One region of the Microbispora sp. H10885 genome, then DNA from elsewhere that is predicted to be linked to it. Evidence: predicted binding sites of a transcription regulator. Region 1 holds the regulator's gene; the other holds the start of a gene.
What was found. The regulator HrcA, encoded in region 1, represses chaperone genes, less so after heat shock. The targets are predictions, from matches to a motif close to TTGGCACTCTCNNNNNGAGAGTGCCAA.
Positions count from the first base shown of each region.

Region 1 (3,433 bases):
CACGAAGGGGTGCCCCACGACGAGCACGTCCGCGCCGGAGACCTGGGCCGCGATGCGGCTCTCCTTGGAACCGGGCACCAGGTGGTCGACGAGCACGCCCAGCCGCCTGCCCGGCTCCGGGCCGAACTCCCCGACGATCGCGGGCAGGTCGTCGACGCCCTCCAGGAACTCGACGACGACCCCCTCGACGCGCAGGTCGTGTCCCCAGATCTTCTCGACCAGCGCGGCGTCGTGGACGCCCTCGACGTAGATGCGGCTCTCCTTGGCGACCTGGGCGCGCAGCCCCTCGACCGCGATCGACCCGGAGGCGCTCCGCAGCGGGCCGGACGGCCGGGCCTGGGGACGGACCAGCGTCACCGGCCTGCCGTCGAGGAGGAACCCGGCGGGGGTCAGCGGGAACACCCGCCGCCGCCCGAAGCGGTCCTCCAGCGTCACGGCCTCCTTGTCGCAGTCCACCACCGCGCCGCAGAAACGGCCCTCGGCGTCCTCGACCACGAGGTCGGGCTCGGCCGGGATCTCGGGGATCTGCCCCCGCCGTGGCCGCCGCCAGTCTCCGGAAAGCACGTCCCGCCCGTACATGCGGGGAACGCTAGCAAATCCCGGGCCGCCGGCCCGCCGGTTGCGCCCGGATTCACGGCGTGTTGCCCCTGATCGTCTGCTCGTTATCGCACGCCGAGCGGTGGTAGCCGTACACTTGGCACTCGGGAACACAGAGTGCCAGAGTCGGTGTTTCCAGGGCACAGGGAGGTGACACATTGCTCGACGACCGCAAGCTCGCCGTCCTGCGCGCCATCGTCGAGGACTACGTGTCCACCAACGAGCCGGTGGGGTCCAAGGCCCTGGCGGACAGGCACAACCTCGGCGTCTCCCCGGCGACCATCCGCAACGACATGGCGGCGCTGGAGGAGCAGGGCTACATCACGCAGCCGCACACCAGCGCCGGGCGGGTCCCGACCGACAAGGGATACCGCCTGTTCGTGGACCGGCTGTCGCAGATCAAGCCGTTGTCGGGGGCGGAGCGCAGGGCCATCGAGACGTTCCTCGCCGGGGCGGTCGACCTCGACGAGATCGTCATGCGCACGGTGCGGCTGCTCGCGCAGCTCACCCGGCAGGTGGCCGTCGTGCAGTATCCCTCGCTCACCAGGTCGTCGGTCCGCCACGTGGAGATCGTCCCGCTGGCGGAGCGCCGGGTCATGCTGGTGCTGATCACGAACACCGGGCGGGTCGAGCAGCGGGTGGTCGATCTGCCCGAGGCGCTCGCCGAGGACCGGATCGCGAACCTGCGCTCCGTGCTGAACGGCTGCCTCGACGGGTGCTGGCTCTCTCAGGTGCCCGAGACCGTGGCCGGCATCCCCGAACGGCTGCCGCCGGAGGAGAGGCCGGTGGTGGCGACCATCATGTCCGTGCTCCTGGAGACGCTCGTCGAGCGGCACGAGGAGAAGATCGTCTTCGGCGGTACGGCCAATCTGGCGGGCGCCGACTTCAGCGTCGGCCTGCGTGACGTGCTTGAGGCGCTGGAGGAGCAGGTCGTGCTCATGCGCCTGCTGGGCGAGACCGGCGGGCTGTCCGAACTCACCGTCAGAATCGGATCCGAGAATCCCTACAGCGGGCTGCGCGGCACCTCTATCGTGGCCGCCGGATACGGTTCGGGCGACAAGGAACTGGCCCGGCTTGGAGTGCTGGGCCCGACACGAATGGACTATCCGGTGACGATGGGTGCGGTGCGCGCGGTGGCGCGGTACGTGGGCCAGATCCTGGCGGGGTCATAAGTGTCCAACGACTACTACGCGACCCTTGGCGTCCGGCGCGACGCCAGCCAGGAAGAGATCAAGAAGGCGTATCGCCGTCTTGCCCGTGAGCTGCATCCGGACGTCAACCCCGATCCGGAGACCCAGGAGCGGTTCAAGGAGATCAACCAGGCGTACGAGGTGCTGTCCGACGCGGGCAAGCGCCGCATGTACGACATGGGCGCCGATCCGTTCGCGAGTGGCGGCGGGCCGGCCGGGGCGGGCGGCTTCGGCGGGGGCTTCCCGTTCAGCGACATCATGGACGCCTTCTTCGGTTCCGCCGGCGCCGCGAGGGGTCCCCGCTCGCGTGCCCGCCGCGGCCGCAACGCCACCATCCGGGTCGAACTGGACCTGGCGGAGTCCGCCTTCGGCACCACCCGGGAGATCGTGGTCGACACCGCCGTGGTCTGCGACGTCTGCCAGGGCTCCGGGGCGGCGTCCGGCACCCACCCCGACACCTGCGACATGTGTCACGGGCGCGGCGAGGTCTCCCAGGTCACCCGCTCGTTCCTGGGCCAGGTCATGACGTCGCGCCCCTGCCCCCAGTGCGGTGGGTACGGCAGCGTCATCCGGCACCCCTGCATGGAGTGCTCGGGCGAGGGACGGGTCAGGACCCGGCGCACGATCAAGGTGCGGATCCCGGCCGGCGTCGAGGACGGCACGCACATCCAGCTCGCGGGCGAGGGCGAGGTCGGGCCGGGCGGAGGCCCTCCGGGCGACCTGTTCCTGGAGATCGTCGAGCGGCCGCACCAGATCTTCGAACGCCGGGGCGACGACCTGCACTGCACCGTCCAGATCCCGATGACCGCCGCCGCGCTCGGCACCGTCCTGTCGATCGACACCCTCGACGGCGCGGAGGCCATCGACGTCCGGCCCGGCACCCAGGCCGGTCAGGTCATCCCCCTGTACGGCAAGGGCATCCAGCGGCTCAACGAGACCGGCCGGGGCGACCTGCTGATCCACGTGAACGTCGAGACGCCGACCAAGCTCGACCCGCAGCAGGAGGAACTCCTGCGGGAGTTGTCGAAGCTGCGCGGGGAGGAACGGCCGCCCGGCAAGTTCTCCCCGGGCCAGCAGGGCTTCTTCTCCCGCCTGCGGGACGCCTTCAACGGCCGGTGAGGCCGTGAGCGTTCCCGTGTTCCTGTCGGAGGCGGCCGGTGAGACCGGGGACACGATCGTCCTCGACGGGCCCGAGGGGCGGCACGCCGCGTCGGTGCGCCGCCTGCGGGCGGGGGAGCGGGTCGACCTCACCGACGGCGCGGGCCGGGTGGCCGAGTGCACGGTGACGTCGGCCGGCAAGGACGCGCTGACCGCCGCGGTGCTGCGCCGCTACGAGGTGCCGCCCCCGCGGCCGAGGCTGGTGGTCGTGCAGGGGCTGCCCAAGGGCGACCGGGGCGAGCTCGCGGTCGAGATGATGACCGAGGCCGGGGTGGACGTGATCGTCCCCTGGGCCGCCGCCCGCTGCGTCACGCAGTGGAAGGGCGACCGGGCCGGCAAGTCGCTCGCGCGCTGGCGGAGCACGGCGCGCGAGGCGGCCAAGCAGGCCCGCCGCTTCCACCTGCCGGAGGTGACCGAGCAGGCCACGACCGCGCGGGTCTGCTCGCTCGTCTCGGCGGCGCCGCTCGCGGTCGTGCTGCACGAGGAGG
Region 1 is NZ_JABBWY010000007.1:245,925-249,357, forward strand. It holds gene HHX37_RS20100 (DUF3097 domain-containing protein) at 1-579, opposite strand, end outside; gene hrcA (heat-inducible transcriptional repressor HrcA) at 756-1,769, shown strand; gene dnaJ (molecular chaperone DnaJ) at 1,770-2,906, shown strand; gene HHX37_RS20115 (16S rRNA (uracil(1498)-N(3))-methyltransferase) at 2,911-3,433, shown strand, end outside.

Region 2 (3,433 bases), on a different contig from region 1:
TCTCACGGCGTCGTCCAGGGCCCCGCGTCCGGCGGGGGCGAGCAGCATGCGGAAGGCTTCCAGGTCCACGCTCGCGACGCTATCGCCCGCGGCCGGTGCTCATCAGCAGGTGCGTACGTCGCCGAGGGAGGCGAGCAGCTTGCAGAGCAGGCCGGACAGTTGCTCCCGGTCCTCCGGAGTGAGACCGGCGAGCAGCCGGTCCTCGTTGGCCACGTGGCCCTCCAGCAACTCGTCGACCATCGCGTGGCCCCGGTCCGTGAGGGTGATCAGGACCATGCGGCGGTTCGACGGCGAGACCTCCCGATGCACCAGGCCCTTGGCGGTGAGGCGGTCCACCCGGTTGGTGAGGGCCGCCGAGCTCACCATCGCGGCTGCGGCGAGGTCGCCCATGCAGAGCCGGTGCTCGAAGTTGGCGCGGAAAAGGGTGGCGAGCACGTCGAACTCCCACGGCTCCAGGTCGTACCGGGCGAAGTGCTCCTTGACGCCCTTCTCCAGCAGGCGGGACGCCCGGGAGATCCGCCCGGCGACGCCCATCGCCGAACAGTCCACGTCCGGACGCACCCGGGCCCAGCCGCTGAGGATCTGGTCGACGGCGTCGTTCACAGTGTCGTTCCTGGTGGTGCCGTTCATGAGGTTGTCGTCCATGATGCGCGCGGCCGAAGGTCCACCCGCCGCTCCTCCTCGTCTCATCGTAACGCTTACTTCGACGTTGAAATGTCGACCCCTCCTAAGCTAACCTCCGATCGAAAAGTCAGACGTCGAAATTTTAGAGGTGAAACGATGAAGGTTCTGGTTCTCGGCGCGACGGGGTACATCGGGTCGGCGCTCGCGGAGCGACTCTCCGAGCACGGGCACGACGTGGTGGCGCTGGTCCGGCCGAAGCCGCGCGAGGCCGCCCTGCCCGGCGAGGTGCGCCACGGCGACCTCCATGAGCCCGAGACGCTCGCGAAGGCGGTGACCTCCGACATCGACGTCGTCGTCCACGCCGCGAACCCCGTCGGGGACGAGGCGGTGGACGTCGCCGCGATCGAGGCGCTGGCCGGCGGCGGCGCGCGACTGGTCTACATCAGCGGCGTGTGGGTGCTCGGCGCCACCACCGAGGCGGCGGACGAGAACGCCCCGGTGGACCCGATCGCCCTGTCCGGCTACCGGCCGCGGGTGGAGAGGCTCGTGCTTGACGGGGGCGGAGTCGTCGTCCGGCCCGGCGTCGTCTACGGCCGGGGCGCGGGAATCCCCGCCCTGCTCGCCGCCCCCGGCGGGGAGGACGGCAGGTACGTCCACGCGGGCGGCCCGGCGCCGACCTGGTCGACCGTGCACGTGGACGACCTGGCGGACCTGATCGTGCTCGCGATCGAGAAGGCCGCGCCGGGCAGCCTCTTCCACGCGGTCGCCGAGGAGGCGGTGAGCGTCGCCGACGCCGCCGCGGCCGCCGGCCGCAGCGGGAAGGCCGTGCCGTGGCCGATCGACGAGGCGAGCGAGGTGCTCGGCCGCCCGTTCGCCGAGGGCCTCGCCCTGAGCCAGGTGGTGAGCGGCGACCTCGCGAGGAAGGACCTCGGCTGGAGCCCCAGCAGGCCCGGCCTCGTCGACGAAGTCCGCTCCGGTTCGTACGCCACCCGCGCCTGACCGGCCCGCGGGCCGGAGTCGCCACCGTAGGGCCCGGGAGTCGCGGTGGTGACGCGCAGGCGGCGGAGGGCTGAACGGGGGCTCTCGGACGCGTTGCCGGGAGGTGGGTCTGACCTGCGGGGCGGGTTCGTGTTGACTGTCACGCGCCACTTGCATACTGTTTCGTGTTGGCACTCTGCCATTGAGAGTGCCAACAGCGACGAGACAGGTCTGACACCCGCGACGGCAGGCCGCTGGTCGCCTCTTCAGCTCATTCATCGCAATCTGAAGGGGAGGTCCGATCGTGACGACCGCCACCAAGGTTCCCGTTAAGCCGCTCGGCGACCGCATCGTGGTCCAGCCGCTTGAGGCCGAGCAGACCACCGCCTCCGGCCTGGTCATCCCGGACACCGCCAAGGAGAAGCCGCAGGAGGGCCGCGTGCTCGCCGTGGGCCCGGGCAACTGGGACGAGGACGGCGAGAAGCGCATTCCGCTCGACGTCAAGGAGGGCGACGTCGTCCTCTACAGCAAGTACGGCGGCACCGAGGTCAAGTACGGCGGCGAGGAGTACCTGGTGCTCTCGGCTCGCGACGTGCTCGCCATCATCGAGAAGTAGTAGGCCGCGCAAGCCATGAGGAGCCCCGGGTCCACGTACCCGGGGCTCCGACGTGCTCACAAGGAGACCTGAATGCCGAAGATCCTGGAGTTCGAAGAGGACGCGCGGCGCGCTCTCGAGCGTGGTGTGAACGCTCTCGCCGACGCCGTCAAGGTGACCCTCGGCCCGCGCGGCCGCAACGTCGTCATCGACAAGAAGTTCGGTGCCCCGACGATCACGAACGACGGTGTCACCATCGCTCGCGAGGTCGAGCTGGAGAAGCCGTACGAGAACCTGGGCGCCCAGCTCGCCAAGGAGGTGGCGACCAAGACCAACGACATCGCGGGTGACGGCACCACCACCGCGACCGTCCTGGCCCAGGCCATGGTCCGCGAGGGCCTGCGCAACGTGGCGGCCGGCGCGCAGCCGCTGTCGCTCAAGCGCGGCATCGACAAGGCCGCGCAGGCCGTCAGCGAGCGGCTGCTCGGCAGCGCCCGCCACGTCGAGGACAAGAAGGAGATCGCCAACGTCGCGACGATCTCCGCGCAGGACGCGAAGATCGGCGGCCTGATCGCCGAGGCCTTCGACAAGGTGGGCAAGGACGGTGTCATCACCGTCGAGGAGTCCAACGCGATGGGCCTGGAGCTGGAGTTCACCGAGGGTCTCCAGTTCGACAAGGGCTACCTGTCGCACTACATGGTCACCGACCCCGAGCGCATGGAGTCGGTGCTCGAGGAGCCGTACGTCCTGATCCACCAGGGCAAGATCTCCTCCATCGCGGACTTCCTCCCGCTGCTGGAGAAGGTCGCCCAGACCAAGCGGCAGCTTCTGGTCATCGCCGAGGACGTCGAGGGCGAGGCCCTGGCCGTCCTGGTGACCAACAAGATCCGCGGCACCTTCACCTCCGTCGCCGTCAAGGCTCCGGGCTTCGGCGACCGCCGCAAGGCCATGCTGCAGGACATCGCCACCCTCACGGGCGGCCAGGTCGTCAGCGAGGAGATCGGCCTGAAGCTGGAGCACGTGGGCCTGGAGGTCCTCGGCACGGCCCGCCGCGTCGTGGTCAACAAGGACACCACCACGGTCGTCGACGGCGCCGGTGACGCCCAGGCGATCGAGGACCGCATCCGCGAGATCAAGATCGCGATCGAGCAGTCCGACTCCGACTGGGACCGCGAGAAGCTCCAGGAGCGCCTCGCCAAGCTCGCCGGCGGTGTCTGCGTGCTGCGTGTCGGCGCC
Region 2 is NZ_JABBWY010000004.1:135,871-139,303, forward strand. It holds gene HHX37_RS11940 (class I SAM-dependent methyltransferase) at 1-69, opposite strand, end outside; gene HHX37_RS11945 (MarR family winged helix-turn-helix transcriptional regulator) at 103-690, opposite strand; gene HHX37_RS11950 (NAD-dependent epimerase/dehydratase family protein) at 781-1,623, shown strand; gene groES (co-chaperone GroES) at 1,904-2,218, shown strand; gene groL (chaperonin GroEL) at 2,291-3,433, shown strand, end outside.
Region 2: a site for HrcA is predicted at 1,791-1,817, ahead of groES (co-chaperone GroES). Genes of this name have one in related genera too.